DNA from 3 places in the Streptomyces sp. NPDC020958 genome. Region 3 is predicted to be linked to each of the others. Evidence: riboswitches for the same ligand, from Rfam matches in the RefSeq annotation. Region 3 holds a riboswitch; each other region holds the start of a gene.

Region 1 (9,434 bases), on a different contig from region 3:
ACTTTCCGGAGACCGGGTCTCCGAGCGAGCCGAGGAAGCCGCTCAGGTCGCCCGCCTTGCCGGAGGCGGAGCCGGAGCCCGTGGGCAGGCCGCCCTTGCTGCCGGAGTCCAGGACGGCTATGGAGTTCCAGCCCTTGCCGAGGACGTCGAAGCCGCCCTTCTCCAGGTGCTTGGGCGCGCCCTTGCCGGGCGTCCCGGTGGCCTTGCCGCTCTCGCCGCCGTCGCCGTGCCGGTCTGATCCGGCCGCCCTGTCGGCCTTGTCGCCCTCGGTGACCTTGGCGCCCTTGGGCGGGGTGAAGTCGAAGGTCGAGGCCGCCGGCTTCGCGAAGCTGACCTGTGTGTAGCCGGCGTCCACGACGGCCGCGCCGCCGCTCGACGGGGTGAGCGTGAACTTCAGCGGCGTGCCGGTCTTGGCGTCCACGGCGATGCTGATCGCGCCGACCGTCGTACCGGACTGCTTGGGCTTGATGACCAGGCGGTAGGCGTCCCGGCCGGCCACCTGGGCGGTGCCGTCGACCTTCACCGACGTGGTGTCGTCGACCGACTTGAGCACCTCGTCGGCGAAGTCCTTGGGCGTGGCCGGGGCTGCGTGGCGCTCCTTGCCGGAGTCCGCGACGGTGGAGTGGTAGACCTCGTCGGACTTGCTGTCGTAGCCCCAGACGTCCGTGCCGTTGTGGATGAGGCTGTACTCGGCGCCGCTCTCCAGCAGCGACACCTTCTGCTTCTCGGGTCCGTCGGCGGCCACGCGCAGGGTGTGCGTGCCGGTGGCCAGTTCGGTGAGCTTGGCGGTGGGGTCGGCGGAGGAGCCGGCGCCGCCGCGCTGGGTGGCGCCGGACATCAGGCTGCTCTCCAGGCCGCCGAGGTCGGGCAGGCCGAGGTCGGTGCTGATCTTCACGGTGCCGGACAGCTGCTGCACGTCCGACTTTGCGATCTTGTTGATGAGTTCCTGCGCGCTGATCTTCGGCAGGTTGGGGTCACCGGAGTCGGCGAGCGCCGGGACCAGGCCGATCGTGGCCGCGGCCACCCCCACCACCGTGACCGGCACGACGTACCGCGTGGCCTTGCGCCGCCGTTCGGCGCGCCGCTCGTCGTCGGCCTGCGCGATCCCCGCGCTGTCGTCGGATTCGTACGGTGCCATGTGTGCCTTACCTCCGTCGTCGGCGGCGGCCGTCTCGCACGTGTCCCACCCTGAGCCGCCATTCTCACCCGAATCGGTGAGCGGTGGTGATTTCCGTGGTTTCCATCTCACCAAATCGGAGGCGTTCAAGCGTCAGACCGGGGAGCCAACTCCGCGTACGCCTCCGGTATGACATGAGGGGGCCGACGCCTCCACCGACCCGTAGGGGTCGAACGGTGCGGACGCCTCCTGCGGGATGCCGGAGTCCGGTGCGTCACAGGGGGTGACAGGCGGCGGCAGGCGCCGTCGCGTCGCAGGCCGGCCCGGCCCTCGGGCAGAACCGAAGGGTCCGCACGGTCGGCAGGGTGCCGGGCCTAGCCGGCCCGGTGCACCACCGCGTTGCACAGCTCCACCAGCGTCGCCTTCGGGTCGCACTCGGGCAGCGGTGCGAGCGCGGCCCGCGCCTCCTCCGCGTACCGGACGGCGTCCCGGCGCGCCTCTTCCAGCGCCGGGTTCACCCGCAGCGCGGCGAGCGCCTGCGCGTGCCGGGCGTCGTCGGTGAGGTCGGAGTCCAGCAGCTCGCACAGCGCGATGTCCTCGGCCAGCCCCAGCCGGGCCGCCCGCTCCCGCAGCCGCAGCACGGGAAGGGTGGGAACGCCCTCGCGGAGGTCCGTGCCCGGGGTCTTGCCGGACTCGTGCGAGTCGGAGGCGATGTCGAGGACGTCGTCGGCGAGCTGGAAGGCGACCCCGAGGCGTTCGCCGTACTGGGTGAGGACGTCCACGACCGTCTCGTCGGCGCCGGACATCATCGCGCCGAAACGGCAGGAGACCGCCACCAGCGAGCCCGTCTTGCCGCCGAGGACGTCGAGGTAGTGGTCGACCGGGTCGCGCCCGTCCGAAGGCCCCGCCGTCTCCAGGATCTGGCCGGTCACCAGCCGCTCGAACGCGAGGGCCTGGACGCGGACCGCCTCGGGCCCGAGGTCGGCGAGGATCTGCGAGGCGCGCGCGAACAGGAAGTCGCCGGTGAGAACGGCGACGGAGTTGCCCCAGCGGGTGTTGGCGCTGTCCACACCGCGCCGCACGGAGGCCTCGTCCATGACGTCGTCGTGGTACAGGGTGGCGAGGTGGGTCAGCTCGACGACGACGGCCGACGGCACGACACCCGGTGCGTAGGGGTCGCCGAACTGCGCGGCGAGCATCACCAGCAGCGGCCGGAACCGCTTGCCGCCGGCCCGTACGAGGTGCTGCGCGGCCTCCGTGATGAAGGGGACCTCGCTCTTGGTGGCCTCTAGCAGGCCTTCCTCGACAGCCGCCAATCCAGCCTGGACATCGGCTTCCAGAGCCTGGTCCCGCACGCTCAGCCCGAACGGCCCGACGACGGTCACGAGGGTCTCCTGTCTGCTGGTGTCCACTGGCGATTACACGGTTTGTCGATAGGTCGCTGCCATCACTCAAGTCAGCGTATCCGGTCAGGTTTCGATCACCGAGGGCGCCCACGGTTACACCCCGGGCACCATCGGATCACGACCGGTATGTTTTTGATCAGATGATAAGACATGACATCCACCGACTTGGCCGATGTCACCCACCTGGACGCACTCTCCCCGGGTGACCAGGATCACGCACGCCACCCCTCGGGAATTCCCGGCACTCCGCGCGGCCTTGACGCAATCGGCCGTCAACACGTCGACCACGCTCGACGAATGACGCCCGAATGACTCATTCACCCCCTAGAGCCGCAATTCCATTCAATAAGACAATTAGGACAATCACCGAATCCCTGGGCGACGCGGGCGGATTCAACTAATCCCTCATGCCCTTTTTGCCGTGATTGCGGTTTCGTGAAGTAGGTCACTCGGACCCCCGTGTCCCGCACGCCGCACGACGCCCTCCCTCGCCTTTCCCTGTGCGCCAGTTGAGGCTTGGCGACCGCAAAGGATCAAGTACCTCATACGCCTCAGATCAAGGTCAATCGGCGCGTTATGTGAATCCACCACTTGTTCCGGACATGTGCTCTCGCATACGTTCCCGCTCGCCGGGCGGACGCCGAATCCTGCCGCCGCCCGTCCTAACCCATCGACGAGTTCATTCGCACGGCAGGAGCGGGGGAACCAGGTAAGTCGCCGGACCGGGCGGCCGCCGTCATCGACGGACGCCGTCCCGGACCGGCTAGGGGTGAAGTCGCATCGCCTTCGGGTGACGCGACCGGGCACTCCCCGAGCCCGAACCCGACAGCTCACCTCGCAGGCGACGGAGAGGAACTTCGCCATGCCTGCTGCCGCCCAGCCCCGCCGCACCCGCATCGCCCGCACGCTCGCCGCCGTCGGTACCGGCGCCGCCGTACTCGCCCTTCCGCTCATCGGCGCGGCCGACGCCTCCGCCGCCACCCCCGCAACCTCCGTCACGGCCTCGACGACGCCCGCCGGGTACCCGAACAACCTCGACGGCTGGATCCGCGAGTCGCTCGCGATCATGGCCCAGAAGGGCATCCCGGGCTCCTACAACGGCATCTACCGCAACGTGATCCGCGAGTCGTCCGGCAACCCGCGGGCCATCAACCTCTGGGACTCCAACGCGGCCGCCGGCATCCCGTCCAAGGGCCTGCTCCAGGTGATCGACCCGACGTTCAACGCCTACCACGTGGCGGGCACGTCCTTCGACATCTACGACCCGGTCGCGAACATCACCGCCGCCTGCAACTACGCCGCCGCGCGGTACGGCTCGATCGACAACGTCCACGGCGCGTACTGACCGGCGCACCCCGCATCAGACGAAGAGTCTTTCGAGGACGACGGCGATGCCGTCGTCCTCGTTCGACGTGGTGATCTCATCGGCCCTCGCCCGGAGCTCGGGGTGCGCGTTGGCCATGGCCACTCCGTGGGCCGCCCAGTCGAACATCGGGATGTCGTTGGGCATGTCACCGAAGGCGATGGCCCGTTCGGGGCACAGCCCCAGGTGGTCGGCGGCCAGCGCCAGCCCGGTCGCCTTGGTCACCCCGCACGGCTGGAGCTCCACCGTCCCCGGTCCCGACATGGTGACCGTCGCCAGCGACCCCACCACCGCGCGGGCGGTCGCCGCCAGTTCGTCGTCGGACAAGGTGTGGTGGCGCAGCAGCACCTTGCTGATGGGCGCGCACCACAGGTCGTCACGCCGGTCCACGCGCAGGGCGGGCAGCGTGGGGTGGGGCATCAGGTAGCCCGGTTCGATGAGCGTGAGCCCGTCCACGCCGTCCTGGTCGACCGCCGCGTACACCTGGCCGACCTCGGCCTCGACCTTGCCGAGCGCGGTCTCCGCCAGTTCCCGGTCCAGCGTGACCGACCACAGCAGACGGTGCGTGCCGGCGTCGTACACCTGTGCGCCCTGGCCGCAGACCGCGAGCCCGGTGCAGCCGAGATCGTCGAGGAGCGGGCGCACTCTCGGCGCGGGGCGGCCGGTCACCACGAGGTGCGTGGCGCCGGCCCGGCCGGCCCGCGCCAGGGCGGCGAGCGACCGGTCCGACAGGGTGTCGTCGGCACGCAGCAGCGTGCCGTCCAGGTCGGTGGCGATCAGCGAGTACGGGGAAGGTGCGACCATGATCAGAGAATACGGACGGCACGCCCATGGGACTCACGGTGCGTTTCGGCCTCAAGTGGCTTCCGCCGCCTCGGTGATGAGGTGCCGTCAGTGGGGCCGGTGACGTCGGCGTGGGCGCGGCTGCGGGAAGCGCCGGCCGGGGGCCGGAGAGGTTTCCGGCGGCCGACGCCGACGATCACCGCCTTGACGTGGCGACCTGTCACAACGCCGAGCGGCAGGACCGGGCCGAAAGGCGCCTGGCGGATCGGGGCAGGGCGTGCTCGCGGATAGGACTCTGGTTCGACGGGGACGGTGACGCCGCCGTACTGGACGTCGGCGCGGCGAGCGTCACGGACGGGCGTCCGGCCCGGCGCCGAAACGTGGCGCCTACCTCCGGGAGGTGCCGGAGCCGCGCCGGTTGGTCCGCCACATCTGGTAGAGGTGCTTCGCCCCAGGACGCACGAACCGCGCGAGCATCGTGACGAACGGCAGCGGGTCGTCACCCGCCAGCCAGGCCAGCTCGGTGCCGCTGGGCCGTCCGGGTGCGTGCGGCGTCGTATAGCCGCTGCGGCGGTAGGCCAGGAGGGCGGGCAGGTCGATGTTCTCCACGACGTACCGGTGGCCGGCGCGCTGTTCCCCCTCCGGGACGCGGCGACCGGTCAGATCCAGGTGCATGGCGCGGACCACGTCCACACCCGTGTCGCTCTCGAAGAGCCGGAACTGGGCGCCCATGCGCGGGTTGAAGTCGAGCAGCTTGTACTGCCCGTCGCGACGGTCGAAGCGCAGGTCGAGGTCGATGACGCCGGTGAAGCCGATCTGTTTGATGAAACGCGCGGCGAGGTCGGCGAGTTCCGGGTTGTCCACGACGTACGCGTTCGCGGTCATGCCCGCGTGCGGTGGCCAGGAACGCACCTTCACCCCGGTGAACAGCGCGCGCGGGGTGGAGTCGGCGTCGAAGTAGGCGTGCACGATCCAGTCCTCGGCCTCCTCCCGCGGCAGGTACTCCTGGAGGATGACACCCGGACGGGGGCCCCAGTCACGGGCGAGGGCGAGCAGTCCCTCACGAGTGGTGATCCGTGTCGTGCCGTTGACGGCGGGTCGTTTGCGCCGGACGAACGCCTCGCGGTTCTTGGCCACGATCGGGAACCGCGCCTTCTCCGCGAAGTCGACGATCTCGTCGTACGACTGCGGGAAGGCGGCCTCCGGACTGGGAACGCCGTGTTCCACGCACAGGTCGTGCAGGCCCTGCTTGCTGGCCAGCCGACGCGGCAGTCCGGGCTCCACGCGCGGGAAGAGGAACCGGTCGCCGAGCGCGTCCTGGTGCTCGGCGATCAGGACGGCGGCCTCCTCGTCGGTGGGGATCAGCACGGTCGGACGGCCGATACGGCGGCCGATGCGCAGCAGTCCCTCGACGAGGTGATCCGGTTCCTCGGCGCCTGTCGTCGGCCACACGAACGCCCGTTTGAGATACCGGGAGGAGGCCGCGGGTGTGTACGGATCCTCGGTGATCGCGTACATGGGCACGCCGAGGCGGCCCAGACTGCGTATCGCGCCGACCCCGCCGTGGTGCAGCGGATAGTCGCCGAACTTGACGATCAGGCCCGGCACGTCGCGGGCCGCCTCGAACGGCACGCCGACGGCATTCCTGGCCACGGGTCCCCCCACGTGTCCCCCCTACGGACCGGACCCACCCCGTCCGTGTCCCCAAAGGACGCTAAGCCGGAATTGCCCCCTCCGACAAGGCCTATTCGGACATTGCGAACTCTTTAGACACTGCCACGACAGCCAACTCACCCGTAACGTGTGGCGCGACCACATGGCACGCCGTGCGCCGTCCCGACGATGTCCCCCCAGGGCCGGGCCACGCACGACACGGATGAGAGCGAGGCAGCCACCCCATGCCCCCCTTGCCCCCCTTCGAGGTCCCCGAGGGCGACCCCTTCGGCCCGCACAACCTTCCGTATGGCGTGTTCTCGACCTCCGGGAGTACGGAGCGGAGGGTCGGCGTCCGCCTCGGTGACCACGTCCTCGACGCCGGCGCCGCGGCCCTCGCCCTCGGCTCCCCCTACGCCTCCCTGCTCGCCCGCCCGACCCTGAACCCGCTGCTGGCGGCCGGTCGGACCACCTGGTCGGACGTACGACGCGCACTGACCGCGTGGGTGAGCGTCCCCGCGCACCGCGCGACGCTGGAACCGCTCTTCCACCCGCTGTCCGCGGTGACCCTGCACCTGCCCTTCGAGGTCGCCGACTACGTCGACTTCTACGCCTCCGAGAACCACGCCCGCAACGCCGGCCGCATCTTCCGCCCCGACGCCGCCGAACCGCTCACCCCTAACTGGAAACACCTGCCGATCGGTTACCACGGCCGGGCGGGCACGGTCGTGGTGTCGGGCACGGACGTCGTACGGCCGTCGGGCCAGCGCAAGGCGCCGTCGGACCCCGAACCGGTGTTCGGCCCGTCCGTGCGGCTGGACATCGAGGCCGAGGTCGGCTTCGTCGTCGGCGCGCCGTCGCGGCAGGGAGAGCCGGTCGCGCTGGGTGACTTCCGGGACCACGTGTTCGGGCTCACGCTCCTCAACGACTGGTCGGCACGCGACATCCAGGCGTGGGAGTACGTCCCGCTCGGCCCGTTCCTCGGCAAGTCGTTCGCCACCTCGATCTCGGCGTGGATCACTCCCCTGGAAGCGCTGGAGGAGGCGCGGGTCCCACCGCCCCGGCGGACGCATCCGCTGCTTCCGTACCTCGACGACGCGACGGAGGAGCCCGCCGGCTACGACCTGCGGATCTCGATCGCGATCAACGGGCAGACGGTGTCCGAGCCGCCGTTCTCCACCATGTACTGGACCGCCGCCCAGCAACTCGCCCACCTGACCGTCAACGGCGCCTCGCTGCGCACCGGGGACCTGTACGGCTCCGGCACGGTGAGCGGCGCGGAGCCCGGGGAACGCGGCTCGCTGCTGGAGCTGACCTGGAACGGACAGGAGCCGCTCGAACTCCGCGACGGAAAGCGGACCTACCTGGAGGACGGTGACGTGGTGACGTTGTCGGCATGGGCTCCGGGGCCGGGCGGGAGCCGGGTCGGGCTCGGGGACGTCAGCGGGCGGATCGTGGCGGGGTGAGGGGTGGACGGCGCCCCTGGACCGGGAGCGGCGAGCGGGAGCTTCGGGGCCCAGCGGAAGGCGGGCGGAATCGTCGTGGACACCTGACGCGACCGGCGCGCACCGTCATACTGGCGTAACACGCACCATGCGATGCGCCGCCACCGCGCACCATGCGATGCGCCGCCAGCGTGCACCACGCGTGACGGCGGCGCCCGCACGGCGCGATGCCCCGGCGTACGCGCCCCACAGCACAACCCGCAGCACCACGGCGCAGCTTCCGCACCACCGCCCCGCCACCCGCACACCTCTCCGATCAGGAAACGGAGCCGCGGCATGACCGTCTGCCTGCTCCTGCTGACCGCCGTGGCCCTGACGGCCGCGGTTCCGGCGCCGCGCGCACTGGTGCAGGCGCTGTGGCCGGAGCGCGAACCGGTGGTCGCCCTGTGGGTGTGGCAGTGCCTGGTCGCCACGGTCCTGATGTGCTGCCTGGCCGCGCTGGTCCTGGGCGCCGCAGCCGTCTTCCACACCGTGCGCGACCGGGTGTTCGCTCCGGCGCCACCGGCGGTCACCGCGGCGTACGACCTCTCCGTCGCGCCCCTGTGGGCGGTCGCCCTCACGGTGTTGCTGGCGTGCGGGGCAGCGTGGACGACGGCGATGCTCGTCCGTGAACTGGTCGAGGCCCGGCGGGGCCGCGACCGCACCCGCGCACACCTGCGGGAGCGCGCGCCGGAACTGCCGGCCGGGCTGCCGGCGGCACGTGGGCCGATGCTGGTGCTGGAGGACGAGTACCCGGACGCCTGGTGGATGCCCGGGCACCCGCCGCAGCTCGTGGTGACGACAGGGGCGCTGCACCGCCTCACCGACCACCAGCTCGACGCGGTCCTCACCCACGAACGGGGACACGCCCGCGCCCACCACGACTGGCTCCTCCACCTGTCCAGCGCCCTCGCCACGGGATTCCCCCGGGTGCCGCTGTTCGCCCACTTCTGCGACCAGACCCACCGGCTCGTCGAACTCGCCGCCGACGACATCGCATCCCGCCGCTGCGGCCACCTCACGACCGCGCTGGCCCTGATCGAACTGAACCAGCACCGCGGAGTGCTCTCCTGCGCGTCGAGCCGCCGCCTGCTGGGCGAGCGCGTCGACCGGCTCCTGGAACCGCCCCCACGGCTGCTGAGGCGCCAGCGGGCCCTGACGACCACCGTGGCCGCCCTGATCCCGCTGGTGCCCCTGCTGATCACGTTCGCACCCGGCCTCACGGCACTCGGCTAGGTGTGCTGTCCGGGGCGGGGGTGGATGTCGGCCCCCGCCGACGCCCGTGGGTCTATGCCCAGTCCTCCTCCGGCTCGGGCTCCATGTCCGGCTCGGGCCAGTGGTCCTCGTCCCCGGCTTCCGCCGTCGCGGGAACCGGGGGCGCCGCCGACGGCTCCGGCGCGTTCAGGGAGGCCAGTACGCCGAGTACGCCTTCGCCGTACGTCATCAGTTTCTTCTCGCCGACACCGCCGACGGTGGCGAGTTCGGCGATCGATTCGGGCCGACGGCTGACGATCTCCCGCAGGGTGGCGTCGTGGAAGATCACATAGGCCGGTACGCCCTGTTCACGGGCCTGTTCGGCACGCCAGGTGCGCAGCGCCTCGAAGGCGGGGAGCAGGTTCTCGGGCAGC
Region 2 (9,434 bases), on a different contig from region 3:
GCGCGGGCCCACGCGCGCGCGGGCGACGCCCTGGCCGCGGGGGCCGCGCTGAAGGCCGCGGAAGGCTGGCTGGAACGGGCGCGTGAGGGGGACAACGATCCCTCCTGGCTCGGTTTCTACGGCTACGACCGGTTCGCCGCCGACGCCGCCGAGTGCTACCGGGACCTGAAGGCGCCGCGCCAGGTGCGCAGGTTCACGGAGCAGGCGCTGTCGAAGCCGACGGAGGAGTTCGTGCGGTCGCACGGGCTGCGGCTGGTCGTGTCCGCCGTGGCCGAACTGGAGTCCGGGAACCTCGACGCCGCGTGCGAGCAGGGGGTGCGGGCCGTGGAGGTGGCGGGGCGGATCTCGTCGGCGCGGACCACCGAGTACGTGAAGGACCTGCTGCACCGGCTGGAACCGTACGGGGACGAGCCACGGGTGGTGGAGCTGCGTGAGCGGGCGCGGCCGTTGTTGATGGCGCCGGCGTGAGGGGCGCCTCGACTTCTGCCGGGTTCATTTGATCGGGCGGGTGCGGGTGCATCGTGGTTGCTCGCGCAGTTCCTCCCCCAGCCTTCGGCCGGGGGCACCCCCAGCGCCCCTGAAGGGGCGCGCTCCACGCACCGGCGTTTGAAGTGACTGTCAGTGGCGCAGTGCACTATCGATGTGGGAGGTGGTGCAGGTGCGCGCCGGGATTGCTTACGACTGTGACGTGCTCGTCGTCGGTGGGGGGATCGTCGGGCTGTCCACCGCGTACGCGATCACCCGGGCCGCGCCCGGGACCCGGGTCACCGTGCTGGAGAAGGAGGCCGGGGCCGCCCGGCACCAGACCGGGCGGAACAGCGGGGTCATCCACAGCGGGATCTACTACCGGCCCGGGTCACTGAAGGCCCGGTACGCGGTCGAGGGCGCCGCCGAGATGGTCAAGTTCTGCGCGGAGTACGGCATCGCCCACGCCGTCACCGGCAAGCTGATCGTCGCCACCGAGCGGGCCGAGCTGCCCCGGCTGCACGCGCTCGTCCAGCGCGGCCGGGAGAACGGCATACCGGTGCGCGAACTGGGGGCCGCCCAGATCGGCGAGTACGAGCCCGAGGTGCGGGGGCTGGCCGCCATACACGTGGGGACCACCGGGGTGTGCGACTTCGTGGGCGTCGCGCGGCAGCTCGGCGCGGCTTCGGGGGCCGACATCCGGTACGGCGCCCGGGTCGTCCGGGTGGACCGGCGCCCGGAGCGGGGCGTGGCCGTGCTCACCTCGCGCGGCGACGTCGTACGCGCGCGCGTGCTGGTGAACTGCGCCGGGCTGTACTGCGACGAGCTCGCGCGGCTGACCGGCGACGAGCCGGGCATGCGGATCGTGCCGTTCCGCGGCGAGTACTACGAGCTGGCACGGCCGGAGCTGGTGCGGGGGCTGGTGTACCCGGTGCCGGACCCGGCGTTCCCGTTCCTCGGGGTGCACCTCACGCGCGGGATCGACGGCGGTGTCCACATCGGGCCCAACGCGGTGCCGGCACTGGCCCGCGAGGGGTACGGCTGGGGCGTGGTCCGGCCCCGGGAGGTCGCCGGGACGCTGGCCTGGCCGGGTTCGTGGACGCTGGCGCGCCGGCACTGGCGGTACGGGGGCGGGGAACTGCGCCGGTCGGTGTCGAAGAAGGCGTTCACCAAGGCCGTACGGCGGCTGCTGCCCGCCGTGGACGAAGGTGACCTGGTGCCGGCGGCGGCCGGGGTGCGGGCGCAGGCCGTGCTGCGGGACGGGACGCTCGTCGACGACTTCCTGATCAAGGAGGGGCCGCGCGCGGTGCACGTGCTGAACGCGCCCTCGCCCGCGGCGACGGCCTCGCTGCCGATCGGGCGGGAGGTGGCACGGCGGGCGCTGGAGATGCTGGGTCCGGTGTGACTCCCGCACGGGGCCCGTCCACGGCGGGTACGGGCCGTAAAATCGGAGGCACTGTGTCTGACTCGCTCAATGCCCCCGAAGCCCCTCAGCCCGCCGGGACCGTCCCCGGCGCCGGCTCCCACCACACCCCCGGGGTGCCCGTCCGGCACACCCGGGCCAAGGGGGAGCCGCGGTTCCCGGACGGACCCAGGGCCGATCCCGCCGGGTCGCACTTCGAGCGGCGGATCCGCAGCTTCCAGCCGCGCCGCAGCAGAGTGACCTCCGGGCAGGCCGACGCGCTGCAGCGGCTGTGGCCCAAGTGGGGGCTGGACATCGACGGACAGCGGGTCATCGACCTCGACGAGCTGTTCGGCAACGGCAACCCGGTGGTGCTGGAGATCGGGTTCGGGATGGGCGAGGCCACCGCGCAGATGGCCGCCGAGGACCAGGGCGTCAACATCCTCGCCGTGGACGTGCACACGCCGGGGCAGGGCAACCTGCTCAACCTCGCCGACCAGCAGGGGCTGTCCAACGTCCGGGTCGGCAACGGCGACGCGATCATCCTGCTCCGGGAGATGCTCCGGCCCGACTCGCTCGACGGGCTGCGCGTCTACTTCCCCGACCCCTGGCCGAAGAAGCGGCACCACAAGCGGCGGCTGATCCAGCCCGAGTTCCTCGACCTCGTCGCGACCCGGCTGAAGCCGGGGGCGACCGTGCACTGCGCGACGGACTGGGAGCCGTACGCCGAGCAGATGCTCGACGTGCTCGAAGCGCACCCCGACTTCGAGAACACACAGGCCGACGGCGGTTTCGCGCCACGTCCGCCGTACCGGCCGCTGACCCGTTTCGAGGGTCAGGGGCTGGACAAGGGACATGTGGTGAACGATCTGCTCTTCCGTCGCGTACAGCATCGGGTGCGGCCGAGCGAGCAGCACCGACTGGAGTCACCTCGTTAGGGTCGATGCCGTGGCCACCTCTCCGCCGCAGTACCCGCCGTACCCGCCCTACCCGCCGCATCCCGCCGCCGAAGGGCTGCGGCATCCTCGCTGGTGGCAGCGGCGTTGGGTGCGGTACGGGGCGCTGGGCACGCTGCTGGCCGTCTCCGGGCTCGTCATCCTCGCGCTGGTGCGGGAACAGACGGGGACCGAGGGGTTCCTCGTCGGGCTCGGGCTCGCCGTGCTGCCCGTGCCGCTGCTGGTGAGCGCCTTCCGGTGGCTCGACCGCGTGCAGCCGGGCCCCTGGCGGAACGTGCTGTTCGCCTTCGCCTGGGGCGCCTGCGCGGCCGCGCTGATAGCCATCGTCGCCAACAGCTTCGCCACCCACTGGATAGCGACGGCGACCGCGGATCCGAGTGACGCGGACACGCTCGGGGCGACCGTGATAGCGCCCATCGTCGAGGAGTCCGCGAAGGCCGCGGCCGTGCTGCTGGTCTTCCTCTTCCGCAGACGGGACTTCACCGGGATCGTCGACGGGGTGGTGGTGGCCGGGGTCACCGCCACGGGGTTCGCGTTCACCGAGAACATCCTCTACCTCGGTACGGCCTTCGGGACCGACCAGCTGACCGGTGACCGCGGGATCGCCTCCGTCACCGCCGCCACCTTCTTCGTGCGCATCGTCATGTCGCCCTTCGCGCACCCCCTGTTCACCGTCCTCACCGGGATCGGCTTCGGCGTCGCCGCGCTCTCCGGGGAACGGCAGCGGGCGCGGCGCGTGCTGGCGCCGGTGTGCGGGCTGCTGCTCGCGATGAGCATGCACGCGCTCTGGAACGGGTCCTCGACCTTCGGGCAGTTCGGGTTCTTCGCCGTGTACGGCATGTTCATGGTGCCGTTGTTCGGGCTGCTGACCTGGCTGGCGGTGTGGACGCGGCAGCGGGAGCTGCGGACGGTGCGGGAGGAGTTGCCGGCGTACGTGTACGCGGGGTGGCTGGGGGCGGCCGAGCCGTTCGTCCTCGGGTCGATGCGGGCCCGGCAGATCGCCCGGGAGTACGCCGCGTACCACTTCGGGAAGCCCGCCGGGCGGGCGGTCACCGAGTACGAGGAGTACGCGACGGCACTCGCGCTGCTGCGGCGCCGGGGGCAGCGGGGGCGGGCCGGGGCCGACTTCGTCGTACGGGAACGGGAACTGCTGACCGAACTGTGGAGCCGCCGCGAACTCGCCCGCCCCGCCCTGGAGTACGCGTCCCGCACGGCGGGCACGGGCTACGGCTGTCCGGTCGCACCGGTCCCCGGAGCCCCGGCGTGGTACGGCGCGACACCCCTGCCGTCCACGCCCTGCAACCCGTACCGGTCGTAGGGGCCCGGGGGGGCAGGGCCCGGGGGGGGCAGGGCCCGGGGGGGAGGGCCCGGGGGGGGCGGGGGTGCGGAGAGCAGCCGGGTCACCGCTCCGTCCCCGCCCCCGCCGTCCCTGCCGCCCCCACCCCCGCGGTCCCCGCCCTCGTCGCCGCGCCGTCAGGCCGAAGCCCGTGTCAGCCTCAGCAGTTCCTCGTCCGTCAGAGTCAGGTCCGCCACTGCGAGGAGCGCCGGGAGCTGCTCCACCGTGCGGGCCGAGGCGATGGGGGCCGTGACGGTGGGCTGGGCCGCCAGCCAGGCCAGGGCGACCGTCGGGACGGGCGCCGCGTGGGCCTCGGCGATCTCGTCCAGGGCCACCAGGACCCGCTGGCCGCGCTCGGACTCCAGGTACTTGGCGGCCCCGCCCGCCCGGACGCTGTCGACCGTCGTGCCGGGGCGGTACTTGCCGGTGAGGAAACCGGAGGCGAGGGCGAAGTACGGGACCGCGGCGAGGCCGGTGCGGGAGGCGAGGTCCTGGAGGGAGCCCTCGTAGGTGTCGCGGGAGACCAGGTTGTAGTGCGGCTGGAGGGCGACGTACCGGGCCAGGCCCTCGCGGTCGGAGAAGTCCAGGGACTCCTGGAGCCGCTCGGCGCTGATGTTGGACGCGGCGATGTGCCGGACCTTGCCGGCCCGCACCAGCTCGTCCAGCGCCCCGATGATCTCCTCGACCGGCACCTCGGGCTTGTCGAAGTGGGTGTAGTAGAGGTCGATGTGGTCGGTGCCGAGGCGGCGCAGGGAGGCGTCGGCGGCGGCCTTGATGTTGGCGGCCGACAGGCCCGCGTACTCGGGGTGCTGGCTGACCTTCGTCGCGACGACCACGTCGTCGCGGTTGCCGCGCGCCTTGAGCCACTTGCCGATGATCGTCTCGGACTCACCGCCCTGGTTGCCCTCGACCCAGGCGCTGTAGGAGTCGGCGGTGTCGACGAAGTTGCCGCCCGCGGCGGCGTAGGCGTCGAGGACGGCGAAGGAGGTGGCCTCGTCGGCGGTCCAGCCGAAGACGTTGCCGCCGAGGGCGAGCGGGAAGACCTCCAGGTCGGAGGCGCCGAGCTTACGGAGGACCGGGGATGCGGAAGAAGCAGTCATGCTCCATTCCAACGCGGCGCGGCAGGCGGGCCATCCCACGCAATACGAAGTTCTCGTAAAAGCGGAAGGCCCGCCGGGGCCGGTGGAGGTGCGTCAGGGGTTGAGGCCCTTGCCGCGCAGCCAGGTCATCGGGTCGATGCCGGTGGGCTGGCCGCCGGGGTGGACCTCGAGGTGGAGGTGCGGGCCGGTGACGTTGCCGGTGGCGCCCACGCGGCCGATGACGTCGCCGGTGGCGACCTTCTGGCCGACCTTGACGCCGATCGACGACTGGTGGCAGAACCACAGCTCGGTGCCGTCGTCCAGGGTGAGGATCGTGCGGTAGCCGTAGGAGCCGGCCCAGCCCGCCTCGGTGATCGTGCCGCCGTGGACGGCCTTGATCAGCGTGCCGGTCGGGGCGGCGAAGTCGAGGCCGGTGTGGTAGCCGGAGGACCACATGGAGCCGGCCTGGCCGAAGGTGCCGGTGATCGTGTACGACACGACGGGCAGCGTGTACTGCTTGGCCAGCGCCGCGATCCGGGCCTGCTCGGCCTTCTGCGCGGCGGCGGCCACCGCCTTCTCCTTGGCGGCGCCGGCCTTGGCGGCCGCGGCCTGTTCCGCCTTGGCCTCCGCGGCGGCGACCACCTTGTCGGCGGCGGCCACGGCCTTGGCGCTCGCCTTGGTGTCCAACTGGTTCTGCTGCCGCTCGGCCTGGGCGATGATGCGGCTGCGCAGCGCCTCACCGGCGTCGGACGAGGAGTCCCCGTCCGTGGCGGCCGTCGTGGTGACGCTGCTCAGCGCCGTCTGCGTGGCCTGGTGGCCGCCCCCGTCGCCCAGCAGGGAGTCGACGGACGGCAGGTCCGGCAGGGAGATGGAGACCGGCGGGTGGCCGGTGTTGGCGGTGGCCATGCCGCCCGCGCCGACGGCGGCGATGACGCCGACGCCGAGGACCGTGGAGCTGCGGGCGAGTCCGCCGCCGCGCTGCTTGGCGATCCGGTGCCGGCCGCGCTCGGGGGCGAGGGACTCCTCGGTGGGGTTCCACTCCTCCCAGGGGCCCTCGTCGGTGCGGTAGGTGCCGTAACCGAAGGTGTCGGGCTGCCGCTGGCTGGGTACGAACGGGGCTGTCGGAGCAGGCCGGTTGGACGCCACGCGGGCGTACTCCTTTCCTTCCGCCGCCTACCGGGTTAGCTGACGGGTTCGGAGCGGGAAGGTCTCCTACGCGCGTATACCGGCCGATTCGTACTCGGCGGCAGCCGTGCGATTCACCCCAAGGTGGTGGTTCCCCGGTTCCCTTGACGGGATTCGGCGCGTGCGCACGGAGCCATCTCGGGTGACGGCTGGGACGACCGCGCTGCGTTATCGAACGTTAATAGACCCGGCGGTAAGATTCCAAGCCATTCGCCTTGATCATTAAGCTTCCACGCGATGGACTTACCTGCCACGACCGGCCAAAAACGGTCGAGTTGACCACGCCTCCAAGAAACGCGCGCCCGGACACGCCTCAGGGCCGGAATCCGTGATCCGGATTCCGGCCCTGAGTTTCAGTAGCGGGGACAGGATTTGAACCTGCGACCTCTGGGTTATGAGCCCAGCGAGCTACCGAGCTGCTCCACCCCGCGTCGGTGACACCAGCATACGCCATCCGAAGAGTGCGAGTCACACGGGTTACGAGCGCCCCCGCGCGGAGACCTAGCCGCGGGGCGTTTCCAGGTGTGCGTTCGGCGCCTTGGCCAGGGCCTCGTACTCGGCCAGGACCACCACCGACACCCCCCGCTCCCGCAGCATCCCCGTCCCGTCCGCCGCCCGCACGAAGGTGTCCGGTTCGTGCCAGGCCGTGACCACCCGGCGCGCCCCCGCGCCGAGGATCAGCTCCGCGCAGGGGTGGGGACGGGAGGCGCGGCGGGTGCAGGGCTCCAGGCTGGTGTAGACGGTGGCCGTGGCCAGCCGGGGGTCGGCCGGGGCGATCTTGGCGAGGGCCGCCTCCTCCGCGTGGACCGCCGGGTCGCCCGCCTCCCGGGAGTGGCCGCGGGCCAGTTCCGTGCCGTCGGCGGCGACCACCACCGCGCCGACACTGAACGCCGTCGCCGAGGGTGGGCACTGGGCCGCCAGCTCGCAGGCGAGCCGCAGCCAGTGGCGGTCGGCGGCGGACACCGAGCCGCCCGCGCCGGGGGCGGTGGGCTCGTAGCGCATCAGGACGACGTCCTCGATACGGCGGGTCTCCACCAGGCGCAGCCGTCCGGCCTGGTAGCCGCCGGGGCCGAACAGGCGCGGCGCCTCGGGCTCGCCCACGAAGACCGGGGCGAGGACCAGCTGGAGCTCGTCGGCCAGGCCCTCCTGGAGCAGCTGGGTGTGGACGGTGCCGCCGCCCTCCACCATCAGGCGGTCCACACCGCGGACGTCGTGGAGGTGGGTCAGCAGCGCGGGCCAGTCGAGCTCGGGTCCCAGCGGGACGATGTCGGCGGCGATGCCCAGGGCGGCCGCCCGCTCCGCGCCCGAGTCGGTCGTGCAGACGAGCTTGTCGCCGCCCGTGTGCCAGAACTTCGCGGCCGGATCGAGGTCGCCGGTCGCGGTGACGGTGACCTTGAGGGGGTACTCGGGCCGGCCGGCGGCGATCCGGGCTGCGCGGCGGGCCTCGGAGTACACCAGGAGCCGCGGGTTGTCCGCGCGGATCGTGCCGGCGCCGATCAGGATGGCGTCGGAGCCGGCCCTCACCTCGTCGACCCGGTCGAAGTCGGCCGGCGAGGAGAGCAGCAGCCGTTCGGGGCCGGTGTCGTCGAGGTAGCCGTCCAGGGAGACGGCGGCGGACAGCAGGACGTGGGGGTACGGCATCGGACGCGCTCACTCTCGGCGGCGGGCGGGACCACTCGCGGCGGTCGACTGGACCACTCTCGACGGTCGGCGGGGTGTGAACCGGACGCTTGGTTAAAGTTTGAAACAAACTTACACTGGTCCCATGACGACTCGCTGGCTCACGTCGAAGGAGCAGCGCGCCTGGCGCGCGTTCATGGCGGCGACCAACCTCCTGGAGGACGCGATCGACCGCCAGCTCCAGCAGGACGCCGGCATGCCGCACCTCTACTACGGCATTCTGGCCAACCTCTCCGAGGAACCGGAGCGCAAGCTGCGGATGACCGATCTCGCCGCCAGGTCCAAGATCACCCGGAGCCGGCTGACCTACGCCGTGACCCGGCTGGAGAAGGACGGGCTGATCCGGCGCGAGGACTGCCAGTGGGACAAGCGGAGCAGCTTCGCGATCCTGACGGACAAGGGCATGGCGGCCCTGGAGCGCACGGCGCCCGGACATGTGGAGACGGTGCGCGCGGCGGTGTTCGACCACCTCTCCGAGGAGCAGGTCACGCAGTTGGAGGAGATCAGCTCCGTGATCGCGCGGGCGCTGGAGGGCGACGAGAAGCCGCGGCCGACCTCCGACGAGGTGCCGTGGCGGCGGCGCTCGTCGTCGCCGTGTTCCGGTTCGTGAACCCCGATTCCGCGGAACGACCGGAAACTTGTTGCTTCAAATTTAAAGCATGGGGTATGGTTCCAGCCGTAGATCTGCTTCAAATCTGAAGCAGAGACACGCGTCCCGCACGGGACAGCCGTCCTGCACCCGGACACTGGAGACCCCGATGACCGACTTCCCCGCCGCCACCCAGCGCGCCCGTGTCCGGGTCCCGCTGCGCTTCACCGACGGCTACAGCGTCAACGCCGAACTCGTCACCTTCCACGGCCTGACCGACGGTCAGGAACACGTCGCCGTCGTCCTGGGCGAGCCCGCACCGGGCACCCTCCCGCTGGTCCGCCTGCACTCCGAGTGCCTCACCGGAGACGTCTTCGGCTCGGCCCGCTGCGACTGCGGACCCCAGCTGCGCGAGGCCGTCGAACGCATCGCCGAGCGCGGCGGCGTCCTGCTCTACCTGCGCCAGGAGGGCCGCGGCATCGGCCTCTACAACAAGCTCGACGCGTACGCCCTGCAGGACCAGGGCCTCGACACCTACGAGGCGAACGCCGCCCTCGGCCTGCCCGAGGACGCCCGCGACTACACCGCCGCCGCCCAGATGCTCCGGGCCCTCGGCCACGGCGAGCTGGACCTGCTCTCCAACAACCCCGACAAGGCCGAGCAGTTGCGCACCCTCGGCATCACCGTCCGCGACCGCGTACCGACCGGCGTCTTCAGCACCGCCCACAACGTCCGCTACCTG
Region 3 (9,434 bases):
TGTGACCTACGCGACCGTAATAAGGGGTTGACGACCGGTGAGATAAGACACTTCTCAATACTGTGCCAAGGCTGGAATAAGGGCCTGGTCAGCGACGTTGACGCGGTGATCCCCAGACCCGGAAGTCACTGATCAGAAAGTGGCTCCAGGTGGTGCGGAAGGCGAAGTGCCCACCTGTGTAGGGCTGCGGGTCGGTGTAGTCGAAGACCAGCCGTCCGTTGTTCCACCAGCGCACGCACGGGCCGTCGGAGACGATCCGGACGCGGTTGGGCTCGTTCGCGACGAGCAGGGGTTCGGTGTAGTCGAGGATCAGCGGCCGGACGCCGGGCTCGCCGACGTAACGGCGCAGCCGGGTCGTGGTGTTGTAGTTGGCGCCGTAGCCCGCGTAGTACGTCGTGAGGTAGTCGTACTCGGCGAGCGCGCCGCCGCGCGGGGTGGCGAACAGGTCGTCCGGGGAGCGGACGTCGGTGGCGTTCCAGAAGTTGTTGAGGTCGGAGACGCGGTCGTCGGGGCCGCCCGCCGAGACCGGTGTGGCGGTGTACTCCAGGACGTACGGCCCTTCGAGCCGGCGCCGGAACCAGACGGTCGCCCCGGCGGGTACGTCGATCTCCAGGACGCCGTCCGCCGCGGCGACCGTGCCGCCCCGCTCCAGTTCGACGGACCACTGGCCGAGCCCGTGGCGGAAGTCGTCGTGGGCGAGCAGGCGGCGGTGCCGGGGCGCGGCGCTCGCGGGTGCGGCGGGGGTGAGGGCCGTGAGCGCGGCTGCGGCGGTCAGGGCGCCGAAGGCTCGGCGGGTGGTCGTCATGCGGCTGGTTCCTCCCGGTGCGGCACAGGTCGCGGAAAGCGCTTTCACCGAACGGGGTTCACTCTGCCGTCGCCGAGCCTTCGTTGTCGATGCCCGAAGCAGCGCTGCCACGAGAAGGAAACACCGAGGGCCGGACCCCGGGGACCGGGATCCGGCCCTCGGAGTGCGTGTCGGACCGGCGGGGCGCCTGTCAGCCGACGGCGAGGCCCTTCGAGCGGAGGTAGGCGACCGGGTCCACGTCCGAGCCGTAGTCGGGGGTGGTACGGATCTCGAAGTGCAGGTGCGGGCCGGTCACGTTGCCGGTCGCGCCGGAGAGGCCGACCTGCTGGCCCGCGGTCACGGTCTGGCCGGCCGAGACGGAGAGCGCGGAGAGGTGACCGTACTGCGCGTAGTGGCCGTCGGCGAGCCTGATGACGACCTGGTTGCCGTAGGCGCCGCCCCAGCCGGCGGTGACGACCGTGCCCGCACCGACGGCCTTGACGGGGGTGCCGGTGGGCACCACGAAGTCGACGCCGGTGTGGTAGCCGCTGGACCACATGCCGCCCGGCACGTGGTAGCCGGTGCCGACGGTGGCGCCGCTGACCGGGAGGACGTATCCGGAGGCGGCCGTCGTCGAGGCGTCCGGGGTGGACGGGGTGGACGGCACGGACGGGGTGGCCGCCGAGGACGAGGTGGCGGAGTGCGCCTCGGGCCGGGCACCGGAGTCAGCGGTACCGGTCGTCGTGGGGCCGCGGCCGTCGAGCGTGAGCTCGAGGCCGGGGTGGATCAGCGAGGGGTCGTCTCCGACGGCCTGCCGGTTGTCGGCGTAGAGCCGGTGCCAGCCCCCGCTGATGTGCTGGTCACGCGCGATCTCCGAGAGGCAGTCGCCCGGCACCACGGTGTACGTGCGGTGCGCGGAACGCGCGGCGGCGGACGTCCGTACGGCCGCCTTCCCGGGCGCCGCCTTCGCGACGGCCGGCAGCGACTGCGGAGCCTTCGCGGAGACGGACTGCGCGGTGGCCGCGTGGGCACCGGTGGCCCCCATGAGCGGCAGGGCCAGCGCGGCGCCACCGGTTCCGGCGACGGCCATCGAGCGGGTGAGACGCTGGGTCTTCGGGCGGCGGTGCTTACCTCTCGCGGGCATGGCGCGTTCCTCTCCGGCGCCTGCGAGGTGAGCTGTCGGGTTCGGGCTGGAGCTGCCCGGCCACGCCGGAAGGCGTGACTACACCCCTGGCCTGTCCCGGGAACCGGAACAGGCGGTCTTGCCTGGTGGGTCCCCCGCTCCTGCCGGGCACGGGTGAGTGTGTGGGGACTCCGGGCGGCGGCAGGATTCGGCGTTCCGTCCGGATGCGTGGCGAACGTAAGCGAGCAGGACGCACCCGGACAAGCGAACGGTTCCCGACCTCCTGGTGCCGCTTGATCCGTTACGGACGTTCCCGGTCACCCTCCGTGAAACCCGGCCTTTCCCGCTCCCGCAATTCCCTTGTGAAGCGCCTTCATTACGTGAGCATGACGCGCGACGGTCGGTCACGAATATGACGCTCCTCACGCACGTCACGCCACGTCCACATATTCCAGAGCGAGTTGCAATGAAGCCGCCAATTCAGGCAGAAGGATCAGATGCGACGAAGTCGGACGACCGTCGCATCCAGGTCACCCTTGAGCCCCACGCGCAGCCCGTGATGCAACAGCACGGCCCCACGGTGCACTTCGCCCGTTTCGCGGCATTCGTACGACGCCTCCGGGTCGAGGCCCTTGAGCCGGAGCGCCGGCACCGGCTCGCCGTAGCTCTGCGCCTGGAGCCAGGCGAGGACCGCGGTCTCGTCGCCGAGCGTGTACTGCACCGCGCTGAGCCCGCCGGCCGGCGGCCGCAGCCGGAACTGCTCGCCGCGCTGCACCAGCGGCCGGATCTCCTTGTAGAGCCCCACCCAGTGACCGGCTTCGGCGAGTTCCTCCTCGGTCCACTTCGAGAGGTCGCCGCCGACCCCGAGCGCCCCGGCCATGGAGCTGACGAACCGGAAACGCAGCGAGCTGACCCGGCCGTTGAGCTGGTGGTTGGGGCTGTCGGTGACCCAGGCCGACATCACCCGGGCGGGGTGGATCTGGCTGAAGCCGTGCTGAATGGCGAGCCGGTCCAGCGGGTCGGTGTTGTCGGAGGTCCACACCTCGTCGGTACGGCTCATGATGCCGAGGTCGATCCGGCCGCCGCCGCCGGAGCAGGACTCGATGGCGACGTCCGGGTGGGCCGCGCGGATCCGGTCGAGCAGGGCGTACAGGCCGCGCACGTGGTCCACCCACAGGCGCTGCGGGTAGGGCTCGCCCGGCCAGCCCGCGTCGGTGAAGCAGCGGTTGAAGTCCCACTTGACGTAGTCGATGGGCGCGCTGGACAGCAGGGCGTCGAGCTGCTCCCAGAGGTACTCCTGGACGTCCTCGCGGGCGAGGTTGAGGACGAGCTGGTTGCGCAGCTCCGTCCGCTTCCGGCCCTGCTGGTACTGCACCCAGTCGGGGTGCGCCCGGTACAGCTCGCTGTCCGGGTTGACCATCTCGGGCTCGACCCAGATGCCGAACTGCATGCCGAGCGCGTGCACGTACTCGGCGAGGGGCGCCAGGCCCTTCGGGAAGCGGTCCGGGTTGGGCGTCCAGTCGCCGAGGCCGGCGCGGTCGGAGGTGCGGGCGCCGAACCAGCCGTCGTCCACGACGAACAGCTCGACGCCGATCGCGGCGGCCCGCCGGGCCAGGGTGGCCTGCTGCTCCTCGGAGATGTCGAAGGTGGTCGCCTCCCACGAGTTGAACAGCACCGGCCGGTCCCGGTCCGCGTCGGGGATGACATGCGCCCGCTGGTAGGCGTGCCAGGCCCGGCTCGCCCCGCCGAAGCCGCCGTCGGACCACAGGGCCGCGAACACGGGACTGGTGTACGACTCGCCCTCGGCCAGCATCAGCAGGCCCGAGTCGTCGTAGCCGGCGCCGCCGGTGATCTGCACGCGCGCGTCGGGGAGCTGGGCGACGGCGATCCGCCAGGACCCGGACCAGCCGAGGGCGCAGCCCCAGACCTCCCCGTGCTCCTCGGTGGCGTCGGTGTCCAGGGCGACCCAGGGCAGGTGCTGGTGGCCGGTGTGGCCGCGGCGGCTGCCGATGACCTTCTCGCCGTACGTGAGCGGGCCGCTGACCAGCCGGGACTCGGCTGCCCAGCGGCCGTGCAGCTGGGAGAGCCGCCAGCCCTCGCGGTCGGGCAGCGTCCAGGTCGCCGCGTCGGCGCGCAGCAGCTCCACGGGCGCCTGCCCTTCGTTGCCGACGGTCACCCAGCGCTCGACGACGTCGCCGCGCATCCGGTAGTGCAGGGTGATGACGATCCGGTCGTCCCGGAAGCGCAGGCGCAGTTCCTCGTCGCCGGCGTCGCCCGCCGTCTCGTACGACTCGAAGGCCCACTCCGTGCCTCGGCGCTCCTCGGTGCGCACGGACAGCGCGGGGCGCACGAAGCGGGGACCGCCCTCGACGGGGTACTCCTCACGGCCGTCGAGCGGGGACTCGAAGGGCCAGTAGCCGGGCAGCACCCGGGTGCTGAGGGCCTCGGCGTCGGCGAGCCGGATACGCGGCCCCCAGTGCAGGTGAAGCAGTTCGCCGGCCTCCGTCAGATGCAGCGCGTAGCTGCTGCCGGGGCCCGACAGGAGCCAGGTACGACCGTTTTCGGCGATGTCCACCATCGAGAAACCTCACACAGGTGCCAACAGATCCGCTCAAGCCCCAACATCATCAAGGGCCGCGGGCCCCGGAGGCAACGTCTGTGGACAACTCATTGCCTGTGGAAACCGATGTCGTATGGTCGTCGCAGTGCCCGTCGACGAGCCGCGCCGACGGGGCCGGCCGGGAGGAGCCCCCGTGACGCAGCAGGTCCCGTCCACCGAGCCCGAGCTGGCCGGTGTGCGCAACTTCCGTGACGTGGGCGGCCTGCCGACCGTCGACGGACGCCGGGTGCGGCACGGCGTGCTGTTCCGCAGCGGGCACCTCGCGCACGCGACGGAGCAGGACGCGGAGTTCCTCGCCTCCCTGGGCCTGCACACGATCTTCGACTTCCGCAACGCGGCGGACCAGAAGCTGGAGGGCCCGGACGTCGAGCTGCCCGGCGTGCGGAACGTGAACCTGCCGCTGAGCGATCCGGCGCACGGCGCCGAGTTCTGGACGATGGTCCGCGAGGGTGACATCGAGCAGTTGCGCGGGCTGCTGGGCGACGGCAGGGCGGCGGCCCGGATGGTCAACTCGTACCGCATGATCGTCAAGGACCGTACCGGCGAGCACGCGCGTGTGCTGCACGCCCTCGCCGAGGACAGCGTCCCGGCGCTGATGCACTGCGCGGCCGGCAAGGACCGCGCGGGCATCTCGATCGCTGTGACGCTGCTCGCGGTGGGTGTGGAACGGGACGCGATCCTCGCCGACTACCTGGAGTCCAACGCCAAGCACCGCCGCTACCGGGTGAAGCGCAGCGGCAGCGGGGACAGCGTCTACAGCCCCGAGGTGATGGAACTGCTCAGCCCGCTCTTCGACGCGCGCGCGGAGTACCTGACGGCGGCCGTCGAGAGCATCGAGGAGACCTGGGGCGACGTCGACACCTACCTGGAGCAGGGGCTCGGGCTCACCCCGGCGACCCGGGAGCGGCTGCGCGAGCGCCTGCTCGACTAGGCCCTGCCGGGGCTCAGCCCTTGCCGCCGAGGGTGAAGAGCAGGAAGAGGAACGCGGCGAACACGTGTCCCACGGCGATGTAGATGATGAGCCGGATCCACAGGGACCGCGGGAACCTCTCCTCGTAGTTGCTCATGGCAGCTCTCCAGGGGTCGGTCCCAGGCACAGCGCGGCCGTGGGACTCTGCAACAGGGTGTGGACGAACAGGAGTGCGACCCCGTCGTGGTCCTCGGCGGCGAGCCGGTGCGGGGTCAGCGAGTCGAAGTGGGCGCTGTCGCCGGGGGCGAGCACATGCGTGGTGTCGCCGAGGCGCAGCCGCAGCCGCCCTTGCAGGACGTACAGCCACTCCTCGCCGGGATGCACCCGCACGACGTCGCCCTGCGAGCCGTACGGCACCCGGACCCGCAGCGCCTGCATCCCCCGGCCGGAGGACCCGGCCTGCCAGTACGTCCAGCCGCCCGCCCCGGTCGGTTCCATGTCACCGGCGCGCACGATGGCGTCCCGCTCGGCGACGGTCTCCCCCAGCAGCTCGGAGACCGTCGTACCGTAGACACGGGCGAGTGCGAGCAGTACCGGCAGTGAGGGCTGGCGCTGCCCGGTCTCCAGGCGGGAGAGATGGGCCGGTGACAGCCCCGCGGTGCGCGCCGCCGCCTCCAGGGTGAGGGCGGCGCGCCGGCGCAGGGCGCGGAGCTGCGGCGCGACGGCTGGCAGGACCTCGTCCGGCCCGGCCGGGGGCCCGGTCTCAGGAGAGCTCATGCTCTCCATTCAGCCGCAGGTTTGCCTGTCCGGCAAATTTCTTGCCTCAGAGGCAAAACAGCGGTCGGGGCCGCCTCGGGAGGTCACTCCGGGACGGTCGTCGTCGCGTATGCCTTGAACCGTACGTCGGGGTCCGGATGCCTGCGCAGCCGCCGCAGCAACGACCGCCACGGGTCGGGCCAGCCGACGCTCGCGGCCGTCGCGGAGACCAGCTGCGCCGCGATCAGGCCGGGGACCGTGCCGCCGTCCTCGGTCAGCCGCTCGGCCGCCGCCAGTACGGCCGCGGCACGCTCGGGCCGGGCCCGGTGCGCCCAGCCCGCCTCCAGTCCGCCCGCCACCTGGGCCGCCACCGTCGTTCCGGCGTCCTCCAGCGCCTCCGCCAGGTCCAGCAGCCGTCCGAGCAGCCGGTCCGGTTCCTCGGTGCGGTCGGCCAGTCGGCGCAACAGGCCCGCGCGTTCGGCCGCCAGCAGCGGTTCCGGCGCCAGCAGCGCGGCGGTCCCGGCGAGCACCTCGCCGCGTTCGGCGGTGTTGTACGAGGGAGACACCAGGGTCCGCAGTCTTTGCAGAGCCGGCAGGTCCCGGTCCTCCAGTGCCTCGCCGCCGCCCTCGGGTGTGTGCATCGCGGCCAGCAGCCGGGTCACCGCGTCGTGGTAGACGCTGCCCGGGGCCACGCCGCCGACCGGATGCGGGATGTCGGACATGCCGAGGTCGCGCAGCACCCATGCCGCGTGCTGCCAGTGTTCGCGGCTTTCCAGATCGCACACCGTGTCCGCGATCCGGACGGCGATACCGGGCGCGTACGGGGTCCAGGGGGCGAGCGCCCGCAGGTAGGCCCAGCCGGCGAAGCTCTCGCACGACGCGAGGCCGGCGTCGTAGACCGTGTCCACGACCGCCGCGTACCTGCCCCGGTGCGCCTCGGCCAGCTCCCAGGGAGTCACCTCCACCAGGGACAGGCACCCGGCCGAGGTGTCGTCCCGTGCGGCGGCCTCCAGCAGGTGCCAGGCCTCCGGCACGCCCAGCAGGGGCGCAAGCGCGCGGATCACGGCGGTCCGGACGTCGGGGTGCGTGTCGGGGCCGAAGCCGCGCGCGAGCAGCGCCACCGCCTGACGCGGCGGCAGGAAGCGGGCCGTGAGGCGCACGGCCTCCTTGCGGGAGGTCACCTTCGCGGGCCGCTCCCCCGTCAGCAACGGGCTGAGGGCCGCGGCGAGTTCGGAGGGGGCCGTGAAGCGGGCGGCGCGGCTCGCCGCGTACACCGCGACGCGCGCCCGGTCGCCGACCGCCTGCTCCAGGAGCAACGGCAGGACGTCCTGGGGGCGGTCGGTCCAGGGCAGCGCGGCGAGCGCCGCCTCGGCGACGACCACCTCCTCGTCGTCCTTGTGCCGCATGGCCAGGACGAGGCCCAGCTCCGGCACCGGGGCGGCGGCGCGGATCGCGCAGGCCCGGTCGTCCAGCGGCAGGGAAGGGTCTTCCGCCACCTGCTCGGCGAGGCGCGCCGCGGCCTGCTGCTGGCGGGGCAGCCAGCGGCCGACGGCGCCGAGGTCCGGCAGCGGGCGCGCCGCCCCGGCGACCAGGAAGCGGCCGTACGGCGGGGTGTCGGCGAGCAGGGCGTCCAGCAGGTCCGTGCGCTCGCGGGACAGCACCCGCCGTACCGGCGCGAGGACCGCGGCCGACGGTTCGCGACCGACGATCCGGGCGGCCCGTTCCCCGCGGGTGGCCGGTGCGGCCAGCCACAGCGCCGCGGCGGCCTCGAACGTCGGGTCGTCGCCGCGCTCCAGCGCCAGGGCGAGCATGTCCTGCAGCACGGGCATCCGCCGGGCCCGCGGGCCGAACGCGGCGGCCAGGCCGAGCAGCAGTCGGAAGTCGGACCGGTCCGCCGCCGCCTCCAGCCAGGGGCGCAGCGCCTCGAACACCTCGTACTCCTGGCCGCGCCGCAGAACGCGGTGCAGCGGCCCGAAGTCGGGTACGCCGACCCGGCCCGTCATCCGCTCCAGCGTGCTCAACGCCCAGGCGCGCAGGGCCGTTTCATCAGCACTGGCATGCTCGACGAGGACACGCTCGGCGAGGGTGCGCAGCGCGGTGAGGCTCTCGGCAGAACAGTCCCGGGCCTGGAGGGCGTCGAGGGCGATGCGGTCGAGGGGCTCGGCGTCGGCGGGGTCGAACAGCCGGGGATGCGTCTCGGCGAGCGCCTCCAGCGCGGCGGCGCGCACGGGGTCTCGGTCGTTGCGGAGCCGGCCCGCCGCATCCAGCACCTCGGTGATCGCCGCCCGGCCGCCGTCCCGGGCCGCACAGGCCACGAGCAGCGGCCAGGCGGCGGCTCGGTCGTCCGCGTCGGACCGCCGGGTCGCGGCGAGCAACGTGGCGCGTGCCTCGTCGTACGGGCCGTGGGCGAGCGTGTCCAGGTCGTCCCAGGCGTCGACCCGCTCGCCGAACTCGGCGGCCGCCCTGCGCACTTCGGCCCAGCGGCGCTCGCGCGGCAGCAGGCCGAGCACGGACAGGGCCGGATCCCATTCGGTCCCCTCCGCGGTGACCGCGTCGAGGAAGGCCGTCCGCCTGCCCGGCGCCATGGCCTTCAGCAGCCCGGCGAGGTGGCCTTGGCGCTGTATCCACTGGCGGCCCAACAGTGGCAGGGACGGCGGCTCGGCGCGCACCAGCCGGCGCAGCACGCCGGGCGGCGGCACGGGCTCGTGGCGCGGTGGGTTCCGGCGCGGGGAGATGATCCAGCGCACGACCCGCTCGGCGTCGGCGTCGACGAGCGCGCCGAGGCCGCCGAACAGGCCGGGCGGCAGGGCGGCCGGGCCGTTCCGTTCCAGCAGGGCCAGGACCCCCTCGGGCAGCCGCGGGGCGAGTGCCGCGACCGTGGTGGCGTTCAGCCGCCACCACTCCTCCCGGGCCCGGTGGTCGGTCCGGTCGGCCAGGGCGCGTTCGGCGTGGGCCAGTACCGGGCCGGGGTGGCGCCGGGCGAGCCGTGGCCAGTTGTCCACGGCGTGCGCGAGCCGGGGCAACTCCCGTGCGACGAAGGGCGTGGAGCAGGCGGGCAGCAGACGCGCGGCCTCGGCCTCGCCCCACTCCTCGCCGAGCCGCGTCACCAGCCGCTCGGCGAGCACGCCGCGGCCGCCGGAGGCGAGCAGACGGGCCAGCCGGCCCCGCAGCGCGGCCGGTGCGTCTTCGTACGCCGCCTCCACCGCCGCGTCCGGCACGGGCAGGGTGCGGGCGGCGCGCC

Evidence for each region. A riboswitch is a leader RNA that binds a small molecule or an ion and turns the genes downstream of it on or off. The one in region 3 is predicted to bind cyclic di-AMP.
Region 1: it holds a riboswitch for cyclic di-AMP, as region 3 does, so the genes downstream of both, ACZ3KP_RS23475 (transglycosylase SLT domain-containing protein) here and ACZ3KP_RS30145 (M23 family metallopeptidase) in region 3, are expected to answer to the same signal.
Region 2: it holds a riboswitch for cyclic di-AMP, as region 3 does, so the genes downstream of both, ACZ3KP_RS19165 (M23 family metallopeptidase) here and ACZ3KP_RS30145 (M23 family metallopeptidase) in region 3, are expected to answer to the same signal.

What each region holds. Positions count from the first base shown of each region.
Region 1 covers NZ_JBVHFU010000008.1:86,158-95,591, reverse strand. The annotation lists gene ACZ3KP_RS23485 (LolA family protein) at 1-1,138, opposite strand, end outside; gene ACZ3KP_RS23480 (polyprenyl synthetase family protein) at 1,492-2,502, opposite strand; cyclic di-AMP (ydaO/yuaA leader) riboswitch at 3,185-3,382, shown strand; gene ACZ3KP_RS23475 (transglycosylase SLT domain-containing protein) at 3,386-3,868, shown strand; gene ACZ3KP_RS23470 (HAD family hydrolase) at 3,884-4,690, opposite strand; gene ACZ3KP_RS23465 (carboxylate--amine ligase) at 5,057-6,301, opposite strand; gene fahA (fumarylacetoacetase) at 6,577-7,788, shown strand; gene ACZ3KP_RS23455 (M56 family metallopeptidase) at 8,104-9,042, shown strand; gene recQ (DNA helicase RecQ) at 9,095-9,434, opposite strand, start outside.
Region 2 covers NZ_JBVHFU010000005.1:468,372-477,805, reverse strand. The annotation lists gene ACZ3KP_RS19190 (MFS transporter) at 1-468, shown strand, start outside; gene lhgO (L-2-hydroxyglutarate oxidase) at 650-1,870, shown strand; gene trmB (tRNA (guanosine(46)-N7)-methyltransferase TrmB) at 1,924-2,805, shown strand; gene ACZ3KP_RS19175 (PrsW family intramembrane metalloprotease) at 2,816-4,141, shown strand; gene ACZ3KP_RS19170 (aldo/keto reductase) at 4,297-5,259, opposite strand; gene ACZ3KP_RS19165 (M23 family metallopeptidase) at 5,353-6,384, opposite strand; cyclic di-AMP (ydaO/yuaA leader) riboswitch at 6,394-6,553, opposite strand; tRNA gene ACZ3KP_RS19160 (tRNA-Met) at 6,781-6,854, opposite strand; gene ACZ3KP_RS19155 (dihydrofolate reductase family protein) at 6,925-8,064, opposite strand; gene ACZ3KP_RS19150 (MarR family winged helix-turn-helix transcriptional regulator) at 8,189-8,713, shown strand; gene ACZ3KP_RS19145 (GTP cyclohydrolase II) at 8,862-9,434, shown strand, end outside.
Region 3 covers NZ_JBVHFU010000012.1:285,082-294,515, reverse strand. The annotation lists gene ACZ3KP_RS30150 (DUF6250 domain-containing protein) at 89-805, opposite strand; gene ACZ3KP_RS30145 (M23 family metallopeptidase) at 996-1,928, opposite strand; cyclic di-AMP (ydaO/yuaA leader) riboswitch at 1,933-2,094, opposite strand; gene ACZ3KP_RS30140 (alpha-galactosidase) at 2,401-4,485, opposite strand; gene ACZ3KP_RS30135 (tyrosine-protein phosphatase) at 4,661-5,458, shown strand; gene ACZ3KP_RS30130 (DUF6126 family protein) at 5,472-5,594, opposite strand; gene ACZ3KP_RS30125 (helix-turn-helix domain-containing protein) at 5,591-6,214, opposite strand; gene ACZ3KP_RS30120 (hypothetical protein) at 6,298-9,434, opposite strand, start outside.